DNA from 4 places in the Kitasatospora sp. RG8 genome. Region 2 is predicted to be linked to each of the others. Evidence: riboswitches for the same ligand, from Rfam matches in the RefSeq annotation. Region 2 holds a riboswitch; each other region holds the start of a gene.
The links. Region 2 has a riboswitch for cyclic di-AMP ahead of J5Y04_RS11740 (NlpC/P60 family protein). Riboswitches for the same ligand answer to the same signal wherever they lie in the genome.

Region 1: another riboswitch for cyclic di-AMP. It lies ahead of J5Y04_RS43350 (transglycosylase family protein); the one in region 2 lies ahead of J5Y04_RS11740 (NlpC/P60 family protein).
Region 3: another riboswitch for cyclic di-AMP. It lies ahead of J5Y04_RS15480 (LysM peptidoglycan-binding domain-containing M23 family metallopeptidase); the one in region 2 lies ahead of J5Y04_RS11740 (NlpC/P60 family protein).
Region 4: another riboswitch for cyclic di-AMP. It lies ahead of J5Y04_RS43110 (transglycosylase family protein); the one in region 2 lies ahead of J5Y04_RS11740 (NlpC/P60 family protein).

The regions. Positions count from the first base shown of each region.
Region 1 covers NZ_JAGIYX010000040.1:45,243-50,087, reverse strand. Annotated here, with positions in the region: gene J5Y04_RS36815 (cytochrome P450) at 1-613, shown strand, start outside; cyclic di-AMP (ydaO/yuaA leader) riboswitch at 840-1,010, shown strand; gene J5Y04_RS43350 (transglycosylase family protein) at 1,016-1,927, shown strand; gene eno (phosphopyruvate hydratase) at 2,175-3,461, shown strand; gene J5Y04_RS36795 (septum formation initiator family protein) at 3,631-4,104, shown strand; partial or broken gene J5Y04_RS36790 (DUF501 domain-containing protein) at 4,094-4,615, shown strand; gene J5Y04_RS36785 (Ppx/GppA phosphatase family protein) at 4,738-4,845, shown strand, end outside.
Region 2 covers NZ_JAGIYX010000006.1:46,098-50,942, forward strand. Annotated here, with positions in the region: gene J5Y04_RS11730 (NYN domain-containing protein) at 1-149, shown strand, start outside; gene J5Y04_RS11735 (C40 family peptidase) at 360-1,403, shown strand; cyclic di-AMP (ydaO/yuaA leader) riboswitch at 1,730-1,884, shown strand; gene J5Y04_RS11740 (NlpC/P60 family protein) at 1,895-3,046, shown strand; gene J5Y04_RS11745 (NlpC/P60 family protein) at 3,272-4,336, shown strand; gene J5Y04_RS11750 (hypothetical protein) at 4,477-4,845, shown strand, end outside.
Region 3 covers NZ_JAGIYX010000008.1:254,435-259,279, forward strand. Annotated here, with positions in the region: gene J5Y04_RS15475 (APC family permease) at 1-122, opposite strand, end outside; gene J5Y04_RS15480 (LysM peptidoglycan-binding domain-containing M23 family metallopeptidase) at 498-1,538, opposite strand; cyclic di-AMP (ydaO/yuaA leader) riboswitch at 1,544-1,701, opposite strand; gene J5Y04_RS15485 (MFS transporter) at 2,012-3,565, shown strand; gene purB (adenylosuccinate lyase) at 3,573-4,845, opposite strand, start outside.
Region 4 covers NZ_JAGIYX010000001.1:14,450-19,294, forward strand. Annotated here, with positions in the region: gene J5Y04_RS00075 (hypothetical protein) at 409-1,329, shown strand; gene J5Y04_RS00080 (hypothetical protein) at 1,416-1,568, opposite strand; cyclic di-AMP (ydaO/yuaA leader) riboswitch at 3,054-3,254, shown strand; gene J5Y04_RS43110 (transglycosylase family protein) at 3,241-4,512, shown strand; gene J5Y04_RS00090 (hypothetical protein) at 4,697-4,845, shown strand, end outside.

The sequences.
Region 1 (4,845 bases), on a different contig from region 2:
CGAGAACGAGGCCGCGGCGATGGCCTTCATCCTGCTCTTCGCCGGGTTCGAGACGACCGTCAACCTGATCGGCAACGGCACCTACGGCCTGCTGCGCAACCCGGACCAGCGGGCGCTGCTGCAGGATTCGATCGCCCGCGGGGAGAGCTCCCTGCTGGAGACCGGGATCGAGGAACTCCTGCGCTACGACGGGCCGGTGGAGCTGGCCACCTGGCGGTTCGCGACCAGCCCGCTGACCATCGGCGGGGTGGCGATCCCGGTCGGCGATCCGGTGCTGGTGGTGCTCGCGGCGGCGGACCGGGACCCGGCGAGGTTCGCCGACGAGAACACCCTCGACCTGGCCCGGGCGGACAACCCGCACCTGGGCTTCGGGCACGGAATCCACTACTGCATCGGCGCCCCGCTGGCCCGGCTCGAGGGGCGGGCGGCGCTGGCCACCCTGCTCTCCCGGCTGCCGGATCTGCGGCTGGCCGAGAACCCGGACAACCTGCGCTGGCGAGGTGGTCTGATCATGCGTGGACTTCGTGAACTTCCGGTCGAATTCACTCCCGAGAAGAAGCCCGTCGTCCCTGCTGACGAGCCCTCCGTCGGGGCCTCCGACATCACGGACTGATGCCTCGACACACTGACGGGACGTCTCCGACACGCCGAAACAGGGGGGTTGAACCGCCATCAAAGCGGACATACCGCCTTCGTTGGTAGGCGATCAGCCACTCACCGTAATTTCTGTGTGATATCGGCGATATGAGCTTGTGATTGGTAAGAGGATCTGCCTACCCTCCCTGAAGTTCGCAGCTGCGGACCTCGTGCGCGGAACGCCGAATCCTGCCCGCCGTGCCACGGGAAACCGACCAGACCCCTGGGCAGGGGCGGGGGAACCAGGTTTGTTGCCGTCCCCCACGGCTTGGGGTGAAGCCGCCCGCGCGGGCAGAAAGCCTTCCGCGCGAGCGGCCGGGCCACCTCCCGGTCCGAACCCGACAGCTCACCTCGCAGGCGTGCGGAGAGGGACCCATTCATGCTGTTCGTTGGAACTGGCCGTCACCGTCGTCGCACCCAGGCCGAGAAGGCCATCGCAGTCGCCGGTGTGGCCGGCGTCGGACTCGCGATGCCGATCCTCACCGCCACCGGCGCCTCGGCGGCCCCCGTCTCGACCTGGGACGCGGTCGCCCAGTGCGAGAGCGGCGGCAACTGGAGCATCAACACGGGCAACGGCTTCTACGGCGGCCTGCAGTTCACCTCCAGCACCTGGAAGGCGTACGGCGGCACGTCCTACGCTCCGCAGGCCAACCAGGCCAGCAAGGGCCAGCAGATCTCGGTCGCGGAGAAGGTCCTCGCCTCGCAGGGCCCGGGCGCCTGGCCGGTCTGCTCGCAGAAGGCCGGCCTGAGCAAGGGCGGTGCCCCGGCCTCGGTCGACACCGCCTCGGACGCCAAGCCCGCCGCGCCGAAGCCGGCCCAGAAGCCCGCCCAGCCGAAGCCGGCCCAGCAGCAGGCCCAGAAGCCCGCCGCCCAGCAGCACGCGCAGCAGGCCCAGCCGTACGGGCAGCAGCAGGCCACGACCCCGGACTTCTCCGGCCACGGCGGCTGGGACGCCGACGCGAAGGTGTACTGGTACCAGAGCAACGGTGACTGGTACTGGACCAGCCACCAGAGCGTCTACCAGCAGTACGCCGGCCAGGGTGCGGGTCAGGACAACCGCGCCGCCCAGGCGGCTCCGGCCGCGCAGGCCGCCCCGGTCGCGCAGAGCGCCCCCGCGGCCCAGCAGCACGCCGGCCACGGCTACACCGTCCAGTCCGGCGACACGCTGGCCGGCATCGCCGCCACCCAGGGTCTCCCCGGGGGCTGGCAGGCGCTGTACGACGGCAACCGCGGCACCGTCGGCGCCGACCCGGACCTGATCATGCCCGGACAGGTGCTCAACCTCGGCTGAGCGCAACCTCTCTCACGGTGACTCGGCGAAGGGGGCCGGATTTGGCCCCCTTCGTCCACATCTGGTCGGCTTCCGTCGGGCAACCAGGTGAACTACCGGGGGGTAGCAGGGCCACACGCTGAGACGGGACCGAGGTCAGCGTGGCCCCGAGAGCCCGTGCGGTTAGGCTCTGGTCGTAACGACTCCGCAATCGTTCGCCCGACAGCACCCACCGTCAGTCGAACCTGCTTCCGCTAGGAGATGCCTCGTGCCGTCCATCGATGTCGTCGTAGCCCGTGAGATTCTCGACTCGCGTGGCAACCCCACGGTCGAGGTCGAGGTCGGCCTCGACGACGGCAGCACCGGTCGTGCCGCTGTCCCGTCGGGTGCCTCCACCGGTGCCTTCGAGGCCCTGGAGCTGCGCGACGGTGACAAGAACCGCTACTTCGGCAAGGGCGTCGAGAAGGCCGTCCTGGCCGTCATCGAGCAGATCGGCCCGGAGCTGGTCGGCTACGACGCCACCGAGCAGCGCCTGATCGACCAGGCCATGCTCGACCTGGACGCCACCCCGGACAAGTCCTCGCTCGGCGCCAACGCCATCCTGGGCGTCTCCCTGGCCGTCGCGCACGCCGCCTCCGAGGCCAGCGACCTGCCGCTGTTCCGCTACCTGGGCGGCCCGAACGCGCACGTCCTGCCGGTCCCGATGATGAACATCCTCAACGGTGGCTCGCACGCGGACTCCAACGTCGACATCCAGGAGTTCATGATCGCCCCGATCGGCGCGGAGTCCTTCTCCGAGGCCGTCCGCTGGGGCGTCGAGGTCTACCACACCCTCAAGGGCGTCCTGAAGGAGCGCGGCCTCTCCACCGGCCTCGGCGACGAGGGCGGCTTCGCGCCGAACCTGGACAGCAACCGCGAGGCCCTGGACCTCATCACCGAGGCCATCCAGAAGGCCGGCTACGTGCCCGGCCGCGACATCGCGCTGGCGCTGGACGTCGCCGCCTCCGAGTTCTACGAGGACGGCGCCTACCAGTTCGAGGGCAAGGCGCTCACCTCCGCCGAGCTCATCGAGTACTACGCCGACCTGGTCGCCTCGTACCCGCTGGTCTCCATCGAGGACCCGCTGGACGAGTCGGACTGGGACGGCTGGAAGGCCATGACCGTCAAGCTGGGCGACAAGGTCCAGCTGGTCGGCGACGACCTGTTCGTCACCAACCCGGCCCGCCTGGCCAAGGGCATCGAGACCGGCACCGCCAACGCCCTGCTGGTCAAGGTGAACCAGATCGGTTCGCTGACCGAGACCCTGGACGCCGTCGAGCTGGCCCAGCGCAACGGCTACCGCTGCATGATGTCGCACCGCTCCGGCGAGACCGAGGACGTCACCATCGCCGACCTGGCCGTCGCCACCAACTGCGGCCAGATCAAGACCGGTGCCCCGGCCCGCTCCGAGCGCGTCGCCAAGTACAACCAGCTGCTGCGCATCGAGGAGATCCTCGACGACGCCGCCGAGTACGCCGGCCGCGGCGCCTTCCCGCGCTTCCGCGCTGCGGAGTGACGCGCACGGTCGTCCCGAGGACCGGTGAACGCCGTACGTCCGAGGGCTGACCCGCGCCCGCCGGCGCAAGCCTGACCGGTGCCCCGCCGTTCACCCCGTAGGGTGGACGGCGGGGCACCGTCGCGACCAGGAGGGGATACGGGAGATGGCAGGCTGGAGGATTCCGGGCTTGGCGGCCCGGCCTCGCTTCACGAGCCGGGCGACCGTCCTCGTCCTGGTGCTCTGCTCACTGGTGGCGATCCTGGCCTACCCGACCCGGCAGTTCATCTCCCAGCGCTCCGAGATCTCCGCCCAGCGGGCGAAGGCCGAGCACGCCCGGCAGCAGGTCGAGCAGCTGCGCCGGGAGAAGACGCGCTGGCAGGACCCGGAGTACGTCAAGGCGCAGGCCCGCTCCCGGCTGCACTACGCGATGCCGGGGGAGACCCCGTACATCGCGGTGGACCCGGCCGGCCAGGGTGCCGCCAAGTCCTCCGCGTCCTCGCCCGCCCCGTCCGACGGTGCGGCCGCCTCCCAGGCGAAGGCCGCCAAGCCCTGGTACGCCAGCGTCTGGGACTCGGTGGACGCCGCCGACACCGCAGCCCTCGCCCCTCCCTCTTCACCCGCCCCCGCCCCCGCTGGAGCAAGCTCCCCCCATGACCACTGAGAACCACCCCTCCGTTCCCGACGCCGACGTCGCGGCCATCGCCGCCCAGCTCGGACGGGTCCCGCGCGGTCTGCGCGGCGTGGCGCACCGCTGCCCCTGCGGGAACCCGGACGTCGTGGAGACGGCTCCCCGCCTCGCGGACGGCACGCCGTTCCCCACCCTCTACTACCTGACCTGCCCCAAGGCCGCCTCGCTGATCGGCACCCTGGAGGCGGACGGCGTGATGAAGGAGCAGACCGCCCGGCTCGCCGAGGACCCGGAGCTGGCCGCCGCCTACCAGAAGGCGCACGAGGACTACATCGCCCGCCGTGACGCCATCGAGGTGCTGGAGGGCTTCCCGAGTGCCGGCGGGATGCCGGACCGGGTGAAGTGCCTGCACGTGCTGGTCGGCCACTCGCTGGCGGCCGGAGAGGGCGTCAACCCGCTCGGCGACGAGGCGATCGGCATGCTGGAGGACTGGTGGGCCAAGGGCCCGTGCGTCTCCGCGGCCGAGGTCGAGGCCGCCGGTGAGCGGGTCGCGCGCAACCGGGCCAAGGAGCAGGACCACGCGGCGGTGATCGCCGCCAAGGAGCAGAAGACGGCCGAGCGCGCCGCGAAGCGGGCCGCGGCCGAGGGCACCGAGGAGGCCGGCGAATGACCACGACCCGTGTCGCCGCGATCGACTGCGGCACCAACTCGATCCGTCTGCTGGTCGCCGACCTCGACCCGGAGACCGGGGAGATCACCGACCTCGACCGTCGG
Region 2 (4,845 bases):
AGCTGATCCGCCGCCTGGTGCGGGCCGAGCCGCAGGGCCGTCCGGTCGTGGTGGTCTCCACGGACCGGGAGGTCGCCGACGGCGTGCGGAAGGCGGGCGCGCGCCCCGTGGCCTCGATTCTGCTGCTGAACCGGCTGGCCCGGCCGTAGGCTGTTGCAGGCCCTTCGCGACGGGGATGACGCCTGGTCAGCGCCCGGTTTGCGGTGGTGTGGGGATCTTGTGAAGTCAGGGCGGCGGGCCGGAGTTCACGCCATCGGGGGAGTGGCGCAAAGCCTGGATCTTCACTAGGGTCTGGCGTCAAACCTATTTTCCGGATTCTCACTCGATCGGGTGAGTCCGTTGGAAGAAGGAGCCGGTCCTTGGCCTCCCACCGCCGTCCCAAGCAGCCGAGCCGCGCGCGGGTCTCCGTGCTCACCGCTGCCGCGGCGACCGCGGTCGCCCTGTCCGCCCAGGTCGCCGCCCACGCGGCGCCCAGCCCGTCCCCCAAGAAGGAGGACGTGAAGGCGCAGATCGACCAGCTCCAGGAAGAGGCGGAGCAGGCGACCGAGAAGTACAACGGCGCCAAGGAGCGGGCCGACCAGCTCCGCAAGCAGTCCGACCAGCTCCAGGACCAGGTGGCACGCGGCCAGGACCAGATGACCCAGCTTCAGGGCGGTCTGGCGGCGGTGGCCGGCGAGCAGTACCGCTCCGGCGGCATCGACCCGTCCGTGCAGCTGATGCTCACCTCCGACCCGTCCGGCTACCTGGACAAGGCCTCCAGCGTGGAGCAGGCCAGCTCCAGCCAGGCCGACGCGCTCAAGGGCCTCCAGGACCAGCAGCGCCGGCTGGACCAGCAGAAGGCCGAGGCGGCCGCGATCCTCGCCTCGCTGGACAGCACGACCAAGGACCTCAACCAGTCCAAGGCCGACGTCAACCAGAAGCTCAAGGCCGCCCAGGACCTGCTGAACTCGCTCAGCGCGGCGGACCGGGCCGCCCTGAAGGCCGCCCAGCAGCAGGAGGACCGGGCCTCGCGCGGCAGCGAGCGGGCCGACCTGGGCAGCCTGCCGCAGGGCAGCGGCATGGCCGGTGCCGCCGTCGCCAACGCGATGAGCAAGCAGGGTTCGCCGTATGTCTGGGGTGCCACGGGGCCGAGCGGCTTCGACTGCTCCGGCCTGATGGTCTGGGCGTACGGGAAGGCCGGCGTCTCGCTGCCGCGCACCTCGCAGGCCCAGGGCAACTACGGCACCCGGGTGCCCTCGCTCGCCGAGGCCCAGCCCGGCGACCTGATCATCTACCGCGACGACCGCAGCCACGTCGGGATGTACATCGGCAACGGCATGGTCGTGCACGCCCCGCACACCGGCGACGTGGTGAAGGTGATGAAGGCCGACGCGATGAAGATCAACACCATCCGCCGGGTCTGACGGACCGGCACGCCCGAGGGCCGGGATGCGGCCCTGTGATCCGCGCCACCTCCGGACGGGGGTGGCGTCGGCGTTTCCGGCCGCACGGTGACAAGCGATCAGCTCCGTGTGCGGCGCTGGTCACGCCCGGTCATATTCACAAATGAACTTGGGTATTCTCCCGTCTTTTTTCTGACAAGGATTTGAACGGATCACGGTTCTGTTACTAGGGTCGTGTCTCGAACCACCGCACAGTCGATCACCCAGCCTGGGTGGCGGCGGGGGTTTACCGCCGAGTTCGTCGAAGCAGCGGGACGGGTCGCACGACTCGTCCGACGGGGAGCCCCGTAGTCGGGGCGCTGTGGAGCGGAGCCGGGGAACCATGTTCCTCCGGGGTGAATCGGCGCCAGGTCGGCCGCTGGAGCGGCCGGTGAGGCGTCGTAGGGCATGCTTCCGGCCCGAACCCGTCAGCTCACCCGGTAGGCGGGCGTTGGAAGAAGGAGTCCGCCTTCGTGGCGTCCCATCGTCGTCCCAAGCCTGCCGGCCGCGCCCGGGTCTCGATCATGACCGGTGTCGCCGCGGCAGCCGTCGCCCTCTCCGCGCAGTCCGGCGCCCACGCCGACCCGACGCCGACCAAGGACCAGGTCAAGGAGCAGGTCGACCAGCTCAACGAGCAGGCCGAGCAGGCGACCGAGAAGTACAACGGCGCGCAGGCCAAGCAGCAGGAGCTGCAGAAGCAGGTCGGCGAGCTCCAGGACAAGGTGGCCCGTCAGCAGGCGTCGGTGATCGAGGCCCAGGGCGGCCTCGCCGAGATCGCGGGCGAGCAGTACCGCAACGGCGGCATATCGTCCACCGTCCAGCTGATGCTCTCGTCCAGCCCCGACAACTTCCTGAACCAGGCCGGCGCCCTGACCCAGGCCAGCAGCACCCAGTCCGGCGCGCTGAAGGACCTCCAGGAGCAGCAGCGCAAGCTCGACCAGGACCGCAACGAGGCCCAGGCGAAGCTCGGCGAGCTGGAGTCGACGACCCAGCAGCTGAAGGCGTCCAAGGAGGACGTCCAGGCGAAGCTGGCCAAGGCCCAGGACCTGCTCAACACGCTGACCGAGCAGGAGCGCCAGGCGCTGCGCGCGGCCGAGGAGAAGGCCGCCGCCGAGGCGAAGGCGAAGGCGGACGCCGCGAAGGCCGACGCCAAGGCCAAGGCCGACGCCGACCGCGCCTCCCGCGACAACGCCCGCACCGACCTCAGCGGTTCGTCGTCCTCGACGCCGGCGGCGAGCAAGCCCGCCGCGCCGTCCGCGCCCGCCGCCAACGGCTCGCGCGCCGCCGCCGCGATCGCCGCCGCCGAGAGCAAGCTCGGTGCGCCGTACGTCTACGGTGCCACCGGCCCGAGCTCCTTCGACTGCTCCGGCCTGACCGGCTGGGCCTACGCCCAGGCGGGCGTGTCGCTGCCGCGCACCTCGCAGCAGCAGGCCGGCGCCGGGACCAACATCGGCACCAACATCGCCAACGCCCAGCCCGGCGACCTCATCATCTACCGCGCGGACGCCAGCCACGTCGCCCTGTACGTGGGCGGCGGGCAGGTCATCCACGCGCCGAAGCCCGGCGCGGTGGTCCGGTACGAGACCGCCACCATGCTGCCGATCTCGGCCATCGTGCGCGTCTGATCCGCATCAGCCCCGGCAGGCCCGGTCTCCCTTCGCGGGAGGCCGGGCCTGCGGCTTTTCCGGTGGATCGGCCAAATATCCGATTGGGAGTCAAATATTCGGGTTGGGAGGGGTTTGGACTCGATCGCCCGGACTCGCTAACGTCTGCCACCGGACTCCCGCTCCAGAGCCGCCCGCCCCCGGTGCGGCGGCGGGGCCGGGCCGCAGGACAGGAGCCACCGTCGCATGGCCGTGCACCGCCGTTCCCCGCTGTCAGGTGCGCACGCGCTCGCCCGTGCGCTGGTGCTGACCGCGGCGGCCACCACCGTGCTCGGCATGGCCACCGGCGGCACGGCCCAGGCCGCGCCGGGCTCGCCCGACGCACCGTCCGGCCTCAAGGACGTCAGGACACAGGTCGAGCAGCTCTACGACGAGGCCGAACAGGCCTCGGAGCGGTACAACGCTGCGCTCGACGCACAGCAGCGGCTCCAGCACCAGACCGGCGACCTCCAGCAGCAGGTCGCCGTCGCCCAGGACGAGCTCAACCAGCTGCGCGGCGACCTCGCCACGGTGGCCGGAGCCGAGTACCGCGGCGGCGGCATGGCGCAGACCGCCCAGCTGATGCTCTCCGCCGACCCCGAGGGCTACCTCTCCAAGGCCCGCACGCTGGACCAGGCGGCCGAGCGGCAGAACGAGACGCTGCACGAGGTGGTGGCCCGTCAGCGCCGGCTCGACCAGCGCCGCGCCGAGACCTCCGCCAGGCTCGTCGAACTGGACCAGACCCGCCGCGCCCTCGCCGAGAGCAAGCAGCAGATCCAGCAGCGGCTGGCCAAGGCGCAGAAGCTGCTCAACAGCCTGGGCGCCGGCGAACGGGCCCGGATGGCCGCCCAGGACGCCCGCGAGGCCGAGCAGCGTGCCACCCGGGGCACCGACCGGCTCGACCTGGGCACCGCCCCGCCCGCGTCCGAACGCGGCGCCGCCGCGCTGGCCGCCGCCGTGAGGATGATCGGCTCGCCCTATGTGTACGGATCCACCGGGCCCCGCGCGTTCGACTGTTCCGGTCTGATGTACTGGAGCTGGCGGCAGGCCGGAGTGACCCTGCCGCGCACCTCGCAGGCCCAGGCGTACGCCGGCCGGCGGGTCGGCATCTCCGACGCACGACCGGGAGACCTGGTGATCTTCTACCGGGACATGCACCACGTCGGCATGTACGCCGGCGGCGGGGTGATCGTGCACGCCCCGTACCCGGGGGCGAAGGTCCGGTACGAGAGCGTCAACGCGATGCCCGTCGCGGGGGTGATCCGGCTCTGAGCCGGTCCGGCCCGACCCCCTCCTCCGCCGACGCCGGGGCACGCCGCTGCGCGCTGTCCCGGCGCGGTGCGCTGCTGCTCGCCGCCGGCGGGCTGGCGCAGCTCTCGCTGCCCGGGGCCGCCCCGGCGGCACCCGCCCGGGTGGCGGACCACCGGGCCGAGGTGGAGGCGCTGCTGGCCGCACGGGCCCGGGCGCTGGCCGCCGGGCCGCCCGCGCTGCCGCTGGCCGAGGCGGTCTACCGCAACCTCGTGCTCGGCCCGGCCGGCACGCCGGACCGGCTCACCGTCACCGCCGAGCTCGCCGTGCGGGTGGCCGGGTACGACGAGTACCCCGTGGTCCACCCCCGCCGGCTCACGCTGCTGCGCGCCGCCGACGGCTGGCGGGTCGAGCGGGAGGAGGGCGCGGGCGGACCGCCGCCGCTCTGGGACCTCGGCACCGTCACGGCGGTCCGCGGCGAGCGCGCCCTGGTGCTCGGCGTGGCCGGCGGGCCGGACCCGGCCGGCCCGGCC
Region 3 (4,845 bases), on a different contig from region 2:
GTGGCGATCGCCATGAAGACGACGCCCACCAGCCCGACCGAGTCCGCCTTCAGGCGGTTGACCGCACCGCCGCCTCTTCCGTCCGCGTCCGCACCCGCCGCGTCCCCGCTCTGGATGGCCATCCGGCCCCCTTCACCCGCCGTGCCCCTGCCGCCCGCCTGACCGGTCGGACGATGACTGCCCGACAGCATCGGGGCCCGGCGAACACGCCCGCAACGGACAGGTAGTCAGGTAACACGGGTGGGAAGTTGACGCCTTGTTCGGTTCGGAGCCCGCCGTGTTCGAACGGTTTCGGCCCCGGAGCACCCCGAACACCCCCGGAAAAACGGCGGCCGGCCCGGCTCGCGAAGGAGGTTCGCGAGCCGGGCCGGCCTGGGCGTGTCCCGCGCCCGTTGTTCCGCCGTAGGTGCGGAGATCACCCGGTCGAGCGGTCACCCGACATGACCATCCCGGAGATCACTTCGCCCTGCACCCTGCGGTGGTCTCTGCCCGGAGGGTCAGATGGAGACGCCGTGCGCCCGGAGGTAGGCGATCGGGTCGATGTCCGAGCCGTACTCCGAGCCGGTGCGGATCTCGAAGTGCAGGTGCGGGCCGGTCACGTTGCCGGTCGCACCGGAGAGGCCGATCTGCTGGCCGGCGGTGACGGTCTGACCGATCTTCACGCCGATCGAGGACAGGTGCGCGTACTGGGCGTACTTGCCGTCGGCGAGCTTGATCTCGACCTCGTTGCCGTAGGCGCCGCCGTTGCCGGCCTTCACCACGGTGCCGGCCGCGACGGCGCGCAGCGGGGTGCCGGTGGAGGCGACGAAGTCGGCGCCGGTGTGGTGGCCGGAGGCCCACATCGAGCCGGCCACGCCGTAGGCGGTGCCGAGCTTCGGGTTGGCGATCGGGGAGACGTAACCGGAGGTGCTCGCCACCGCGGCCGGGGCCGGGGCGGGGGTCTGGGCGGCGGGCTTCGCGGCGGCCGGGGCCGGCTTGACGGCCGGGGCCTGCGCGGGCTTGGCGGCCTGGACCGGCTTCGGGGCGGCGGCCGGGGCGGCCGGCTTCACGGAGTCCTGCGAGGCGGACTTCGCGGGGGCGGCCGGCTTGGCAGCGGCGGGAGCGGCGGCCGGGGCGGCGGCCTTGGCGCCCAGCGCGAGCTTCTGACCCGGGAAGATCAGGTTCGGGTTGGTGCCGACGACCGTGCGGTTGTGGTCGTACAGCGCCTGCCAGCCGCCCTCGACGTGCTTGGCGTTGGCGATCTTCGACAGGGTGTCCCCGCCGACGACCTTGTAGCTCTCCTCGGCCGGGGCGGCGGCGGGAGCGGCGGCCGGGGCGGGGGCCTCGGCGGCCGGCTGCGCGGCGGCGGCCGGGGCGGCGTCGACGCTGGTGGCGCCGGTCCAGGTGCTGGTCTGCGCGGGCTTCGCGGCCGGCGCGGTGTGGGCCTGGGCGCTGATGGTGGTCACCAGCGGAAGGGCGAACGCGGCGCCGGTGACGGCGGTGGCGATACCGATGCGGGCGGCGCGGGGCAGGGCGATACGACGAGCCTGTACGGCCATGGGGGATTTCCTCTCCGACGCCTGCGAGGTGAGCTGTCGGGTTCGGGCTGGAGTTGCCCGGCCGCATGCGCGGCTTCACCCCAAGCCGGACCGTGAATTCCGGTCCGGCGACTTACCTTTGGGTCCCCCGCTCCTGCCGTACAGAGTTCAGTTCGTACCACCGGGCAGCGGCAGGACTAGGCGTTCCACCCGGTGGCCACCCGGGCCAACGCCGGGCGGTCGCTGAACTAAAACCCATCCGTCCGGGTGAAGCAATGTCGATCTCTTGAACCGGCAACAAAAGCCGGGGGCGCAGTGACGCTCCGAATGATCGGCTGCACAGTACGTGCACAATCGATTAACCGCGCGCCACTGATCCACGACGCTCCGCCGATTTCGGTGTCCGTCCGCATGCGATCACCTACGGAAAGCCATTCACCGACACACCCCCGGTGACCCTTGTCACGTCAGCCCCCGGGGCGGACGATCGGGCCGTGGCCACCTCCGAGGCCGGCACCCTGCGCCTGGGCACCGCGCAGGGCCGCTGGGTACTACTGGCGACGGTGCTCGGCTCCAGCATGGCGATGCTCGACGGCACGGTCGTGAACGTCGCCCTGCCCCGGATCGGCACCGATCTCGGCGCCCCGCTCTCCGCCCTGCAGTGGACGCTCAACGCCTACCTGCTCACCCTGGCCGGGCTGATCCTGCTCGGCGGCGCGCTCGGCGACCGGTACGGCCGGCGCCGGGTCTTCCTGCTCGGCGTGGTCTGGTTCGCCGCCGCCTCGGCGGCCTGCGCCGCCGCGCCCACCATCGAGGTGCTGGTCGCCTCCCGCGCCGTCCAGGGAATCGGCGGGGCCCTGCTCACCCCCGGGTCACTGGCGATGCTCCAGGCCGTCTACCACCCGGACGACCGCTCGGCGGCGGTCGGCCTCTGGTCCGGCCTCGGCGGGGTGTCGGCCGCGGTCGGCCCCTTCCTCGGCGGCTGGCTGGTGGACGGCCCGGGCTGGCGGTGGATCTTCCTGCTGAACGTCCCCCTGGCCGCCCTGGTCGTCCTGGTGGCCGCCCGCCACGTGCCGGAGACCCGGGACGAAAGCGCGACCGGACGGTTCGACGTGCTCGGCGCGGCACTCGCCGCACTGGCCCTCGGCTCCGTCACCTACGCGCTGACGGCGGCGGGCGACGGGCTCTCCGCCGGGGTCTGGGTGACCGGCGTGGCCGGGCTGCTGCTGGGCGCGGCCTTCGTCGTGGTCGAACGCCGCACCCGGGAGCCGATGCTGCCGCTCGGCCTCTTCTCCTCCCGGCTGTTCACCTCGGTGAACCTGGTCACCCTCTGCGTCTACGCCGCCTTCAGCGGGGTGTTCTTCCTGCTGGTCGTGCAGCTGCAGATCGTCTCCGGCTTCTCCCCGCTGGTCTCCGGACTCGCCCTGGTGCCGATCACCCTGCTGATGCTGACGCTCTCCGCCCGGGCGGGCCGGCTCGGCAAACGGATCGGCCCCCGGCTGCCGCTCACCGTGGGCCCGCTGCTCTGCGCGGCCGGCGTGCTGCTGATGCTGCGGATCGGCGCGGACGCCTCGTACTGGACGGACGTGCTGCCGGCCGTCACCGTGATGGGCTGCGGGATGGTGCTGCTGGTCGCACCGCTGACGGCGACCGTGCTGGCGGCGGTGGAGGTCCGGCACGCGGGCATCGCCAGCGGTGTCAACAACGCCGCCGCCCGCGCGGCCGGCCTGCTCGCGGTCGCGGCGCTGCCGGCCCTGGCCGGGCTCAGCGGCGACGCCTACCGGGTGCCCGCCTCGGTGGACGCGGCCTTCCACACCGCGATGCTGATCTGCGCCGGACTGCTCGCCACGGGCGGGCTCATCGCGGCCGCCACCGTCCGCGGCAACGTCCTCGCTCCCGAGGACCATCCGGTGGCCGAGCCGGACTGCCGCTACTCCTGCGGCACCAACGCCCCGCCGCTGGACCCCGGCCACCCCGGCACCGCGACGGCCCCCGAACACGGCGAGGGCCCCGCCACCGGATCGGCGACGGGGCCCTCGAAGGCCTGACGGAACGTCAGAGGATGTCACCAGGCGCGTACTTGGCAGCCTCGGGGTAGGCGGCGGCGACGGCCTCGACCCGGCGGACCACCTCGGCCACCTGCGCACCGGCCGCGCCGGTGAAGGAGAGCCTGTCGGCGAGCAGCGCGTCCAGGGCGGCCCGGTCCAGCGGGATGCGCTCGTCCGCGGCCAGCCGGTCCAGCAGCTCGTTCTCCCGGGCACCGGCCCGCATGGCGAGCGCCGAGGCGACGGCGTGCTCCTTGATGACCTCGTGCCCGGTCTCCCGGCCGACGCCCGCGCGCACCGCGCCCATCAGCACCTTGGTGGTGGCCAGGAACGGCAGGTAGCGGTCGAGCTCGGCCTCGATCACGGCGGGGAAGGCGCCGAACTCGTCGAGGACGGTCAGGAAGGTCTCCAGCAGGCCGTCGAAGGCGAAGAACGCGTCCGGCAGCGCGACCCGGCGGACCACCGAGCAGGAGACGTCGCCCTCGTTCCACTGGTCGCCACCCAGCTCGGCGGTCATCGACGCGTACCCGCGCAGGATGACGGCCAGGCCGTTGACGCGCTCGCAGGAGCGGGTGTTCATCTTGTGCGGCATCGCGGAGGAGCCGACCTGGCCCTCCTTGAACCCCTCGGTGACCAGCTCGTGGCCGGCCATCAGGCGGATCGTCTTGGCCAGGCTGGACGGCGCGGCGGAGAGCTGCACGAGGGCGGTGAGCACCTCGAAGTCCAGCGAGCGCGGGTAGACCTGGCCGACGGAGGTCAGCACGTTGTCGAAGCCGAGGTGGCCGGCGACCCGGCGCTCCAGCTCGGCGAGCTTGTCGGTGTCGCCGCCGAGCAGGTCCAGCATGTCCTGGGCGGTGCCGACCGGGCCCTTGATCCCGCGCAGCGGGTAGCGGGCGATCAGCTCCTCCAGGCGGCGGAAGGCGACCAGCAGCTCGTCGGCGACGGTCGCGAAGCGCTTGCCCAGCGTGGTGGCCTGCGCGGCGACGTTGTGCGAGCGGCCGGCCATGACCAGCTCGGCGTGCTGGGCGGACAGCCGGCCCAGGCGCACCAGCACGGCGACCGTCCGGTCGCGGACGTGCTCCAGCGACTGGCGGATCTGCAGCTGCTCGACGTTCTCGGTCAGGTCCCGGGAGGTCATGCCCTTGTGGATCTGCTCGTGGCCGGCGAGCTCGCTGAACTCCTCGATCCGGGCCTTCACGTCGTGGCGGGTGACCCGCTCACGGGCGGCGATCGAGCCGAGGTCGACCTGGTCGATCACCCGCTCGTAGTCGGCGACGGCGCCC
Region 4 (4,845 bases), on a different contig from region 2:
ACGTGATGATAGCTCCAGTGCACGTGCATCAGCACGGGACGGTGCAGGTGCACGGGTCGTTCGCCGCCAAACTGCAACTCTTCACGACCCCACCACCTGACGGCACGTAAGCGGACATAGCCGACTGAATCGGCGGATCGCCGATAACCGCCCGTAGGCGGCCCCCCGCTGAATGTTGATCTTCGAATGCCGGGAGTCGCACTCCCGTGACCCTCCGTCAGACGCCACCGTGCCTGTGAGACATCTCACGCGACGGGGGTGCAACGGGAGGGGCCGTCAAGCGCGTCAGAGAAGATGTCCCGGCCGCGCGGGGGTTTGGCGGAGTATGTCCGATTTTCGGGCGGCCCGCCCGTCCCGGTTCGGCAGCCGACTGCAGGGTGGGCGGCCAGATGTCCTACGATCTCCGCCATGAGCACCGCAGCCATCCCGGGCGCGCCACTGCCCGTCCGCACTCCAGGCTCCCGTGCGCGGGGGCGCCACCGCCGCCCCGAGCGCCCCGAGATCCCGGCCGGGTCCCCGGCCCTGGTGCTCGCGGTGCCCGCGACCGCCGGGCCCGAGTCCCGTTCCGTGGTCGAGGAACTGCTGTCCATCGTGCGCAGCGAGCAGAACGGCGTGCAGACGGCGGCCGGCTACCTGCCGGGCGACACGGGCGAGGGCGAGTCCGCCGGCACCGCCGGTGACGAGCACACCGTCGCCGAACTGCTGGCGCACGCCGCCGAGGCGGGCCTGCCGGCACCGGTCGTGGTGCCGCTGCTCCCCGGCCCGCACGGCTTCCTGGCCGACCTGCACGCGCTCGCCGCCGAGTACGGCGCCCACGTCACCGACGTGCTGGGCCCGCACCCGCTGCTGGCCGAGGCCGTCCACGTCCGGCTCTCCGAGGCCGGTCTGGCCCGCGCCGACCGCGCCCGCCTGTTCGCCATCGCCACCGCCGCCGACGGCGTTGTGCTCACCACCGTCGGGGGCCAGGAGGCGGCCGACGCCGCCGGGATCACCGGAATGCTGCTGGCCGCCCGGCTGGCCGTGCCGGTCGTCCCCGCCGCGCTCGACGTGCCGGGATCGGTGGCCGCGGCCGTCGCCCACCTCAAGGAGATGGGCGCCCAGAACCCGGCGCTGGCCCCACTGGTGATCGGCCCCGAGGCCGACTCCGAGCTGCTCGCCACGGCCGCCGAGGAGACCGGCTGCCCGTCCGCCGCCCCGCTGGGCGCGTACCCGACGGTGGGCCAGCTGATCGCCTCCACCTACCTGGCCGTGCTTCCGGCCGCCGACCCCGAGGCGCACGCCGAGGAGTCCGCGGTCGAGGAGGGCGGCGGGCGCCACGCCGCCCAGTAGCAGCCCACTGCGGACAGACCGCACGAAGGGGCCCGGAGCGCACTCCGGGCCCCTTCGGCCGTCCTCCCCCCGTCTCTCCCCGTCCGCTAGCCGCCCACCCGGCCGGTGGGCGCGGCGGCGTCCTTGAGGCCCAGGGCGGGCGTCTGCACCGGCCGGGACTGCGCGGCGAACGAGGCCACCGGCGTACTGCTCGCGTTCCACTGCGGCTGCGCGGTTCCGCCGCCGTCCGCCCGGCGCACCTGGAGCACCTCGGACTGCCCGGCCCGGCGCAGCAGGATGTTCCCGGGTGGCCCGGGCTCCGGGTCGACCCAGAGTTCGTTGCCGCCGGCCGAGGACGGGGGCGGTGACCGGGGCGGCCCCGTCCGGTCCCCTCCAGGTCTCCCCGGTCTCGGTGCGCGGGCCGACCCAGCGCAGCGCGGCGTGCCGGACGTCGGCCCGGCGGGAGCTGGTGATGTGGACTTGGGCGCGCCCCTCGGCGCTGCCCTCGACCCGGACGCCACGGGTCAGGTTGAGCACCTCGGCGCCGACGGTGACGCCCCCTCCGGCCGGGACCCGCGGGTGCGCGTACTTCAGCGGTGCCTCCAGGGTGACGCCGGGTCCGCTGACGGACCGGACGACGGCCAGGTCGTAGCGGGTGGAGGAGCCGTCCTCGCCCGGCGGGCCGGTCGGGGTGACGGACAGTTCGTCGCCGGGCCGCCAACCGGCGGGCGGGGCGGCCAGGGTGACGGTGGTGTCGCCGGCCCGCAGGCCGCCGGCGGCGCGTACCCAGGCGGTCTTGGCGGCGCCGTCCAGCCGCAGGTACCCGGCGCCGGTGACCCGGAGGCCGACGTCGGTGTCGACCAACCTTCATGCCGTCGCCCCGGAACCGCTTCTCGTCGACGGCCGGGAAGCGCAGGGTGTGCACGGCGGTGTCGTCGGGGGCGAGGGCGAGGGTGCCGCGGACCTCGACGTTGCCCGCCGAGGCGAGGGTGACGGTGCGGCCGGCGGCGAAGGTGAGGGCGCCGCCCGGTTCGACCAGCAGCGAGGCGACGGTGGCGTCGGTGTCCAGCAGCACCTTGTCGGTGATCCGGACGGCGCTCTGCGGGCCGGGCACCCTGCCGCCCCAGCCGGTCGGGTCGGACCACGGGCGGCCGTTCCGGTCGACGGCGGGCGCGGCGGCGGGCTGCCCGGGGGCGGCGCCCTCCGCGGCGCCGGCGGAGGGCGGCGGCGCGGCGTCGCCGTGGTCCATGGCTCCGTCGCCTCCCGTCCCGGCCGGGCTCGTGGCGGTGCCCCCGGCGGCGACGGGCGCCGTGGGGCCGGTCAGCGAGCGTCGCAGGGCCTCCTCGCCGCCGATCGCCGCGAACGCCGTGCCGACCGCGAGCCGGCGCAGCATTGTGCGGCGACTTAAGGGAGTTCGGGCCGCTTCAGGCGGGATGTCCGGTCTGCGATGCTTTGCCCGGCGATGCGCTCCGCGGGGCCCGGCGGCCGGCCGGCCCGCGTCCGGCTCCTCGCCCATGGCCATCGCTGCGTAGCCCTCCCCCCGGACGGCTGCGTCGGTCCCGACCTCCTGAAGCACAGGCAGTTGCATTGACCGCGGCGGGCGTTGCGCGAAAACGGTCATTTCTGATCATGGTGGACAGCCTTTCCGCAGGCTTTCCGCAAACCGTGACGAGCGTCACACATGTTTGCGGTTTGAACTTAAGTCTGCTTAACGTGCTCCCCGTTCGTGGCCACACGGACCCAGCTCATCCGCAACGCCGAGTCCTGCCGTCGGGTGCGCTGGCAGCGCAGAACGCACCACGGCAGGAGCGGGGGAACCACAGGTAAGTCGCCCCGGACCGGTCCGCGTACCGGTTCAGGGCTAGGGGTGAAGCCGCGTCCACAGCGCGGCCGGGCAACTCCAGCCCGAATCCGACAGCTCACCTCGCAGGCGTGGGAGAGGACCGCGTCTTCATGCTGCCCACCAACGGCACCCGCCTGTCCAGCCGCACCCGCCGCGCGATCGCCACCCTCGGCGTCGTCGGCATCGGTCTCACCGTCCCCTGCCTGACCTCCGGCACCGCCTCCGCCGCCTCCGTCGCCACCTGGGACAAGGTCGCGCAGTGCGAGAGCAGCGGCAACTGGAGCATCAACACCGGCAACGGCTTCTACGGCGGCCTCCAGTTCACCAACAGCACCTGGGCGGAGTTCGGCGGCACCGCGTACGCGGCCCGCGCCGACCTCGCCACCAAGGACCAGCAGATCGCGATCGCCGAGAAGGTGCTCGCCGTCCAGGGCCCCGGTGCCTGGCCCGTCTGCTCCGTCCAGGCCGGCCTGACCAAGGGCGGCACCCCCGCCGCGGTCGACACCACCACGGCCGCCAAGCCCGCCGCGCAGACCCCGGCCCCGGCCGCGCCCGCCGCGCAGGCCCCCGCCGCCAAGCCGGCCGCGCCGAAGGCCGACCAGGCCCCGGCCTCCACCGACTCCGCCAAGCCGCAGTCCGGCCAGAACTGGTCGAAGAAGTGGCAGGACAAGGCCGCCTCCAACGACTACACCGTCGTCGCCGGCGACTGGCTCTCCTCGATCGCCGACAAGAACAACGTCCAGGGCGGCTGGGAGCGGCTGTACGAGCTCAACCGCTCCACCCTGACCGACGGCCCGCACGTCATCTACCCCGGTCAGCACCTGACCCTCGGTGACCGCGCCCAGGCCTCGGACGAGTCCGGCAAGGGCTTCAACTGGTTCGACCGGAGCTCCGGCAACTCCGGCCAGGCCGCCGCCGCCAAGCCCGCCGCCCAGACCCAGGCCCCGGCCGCCAAGCCGGCCGCCCAGACCCAGACCCAGGCGCCCGCCCAGGCCGCCACCGGCAGCATGGCCGCCGCGGTCGCCTTCGCCGAGTCGAAGGTCGGCCAGGCGTACGTCTACGGGGGCACCGGCAACGGCGGCTGGGACTGCTCCGGCCTGACCCAGGCCGCGCTGCGCGCCGCGGGCGTCTCCATCCCGCGCGTCGCCGCCGACCAGGCCGCCGCCTCCACCCACGTCTCGCTGGACGCGCTCAAGCCGGGCGACCTGCTGTTCTGGTCCAACAACGGCCAGGACTCCGGCGTCTACCACGTCGCGATCTACGTCGGCAACGGCGCGTACGTCGAGGCCGCCAACCCGAGCGCGGGCGTGCGGACCGAGACCATCGCCAACTGGGCCCCGGACTTCGCCGGCCGGGTCTGATCCCCCGGCGCGCGGCTCCCGGGCCCGCGCAGGTACGCCGAAGCCCCCGGGAAGAGCCTGGTCGCTCTTCCCGGGGGCTTCGGCCTGCCCGCCCACGGGCAGCGGGTGCGGGTCCGGTGGAGGCCGTGGTGGAGTCGGGGCGCAGCGGGCATGCTGCTGCTCCGCACCCGAGAAGGAGTCACCCATGGCCCAGGTCACCGTCACCCTCGACGCCAATCTCGCCATCGACGTGATGATGCTCGCCGGGACCCGGAGCCCGCAGGACGCCGTGGAGCTGGTCCTGCGCGACTACCTGGCCCGGGGCCGGCGCACCGGGAGCCGGACCGGCGACGC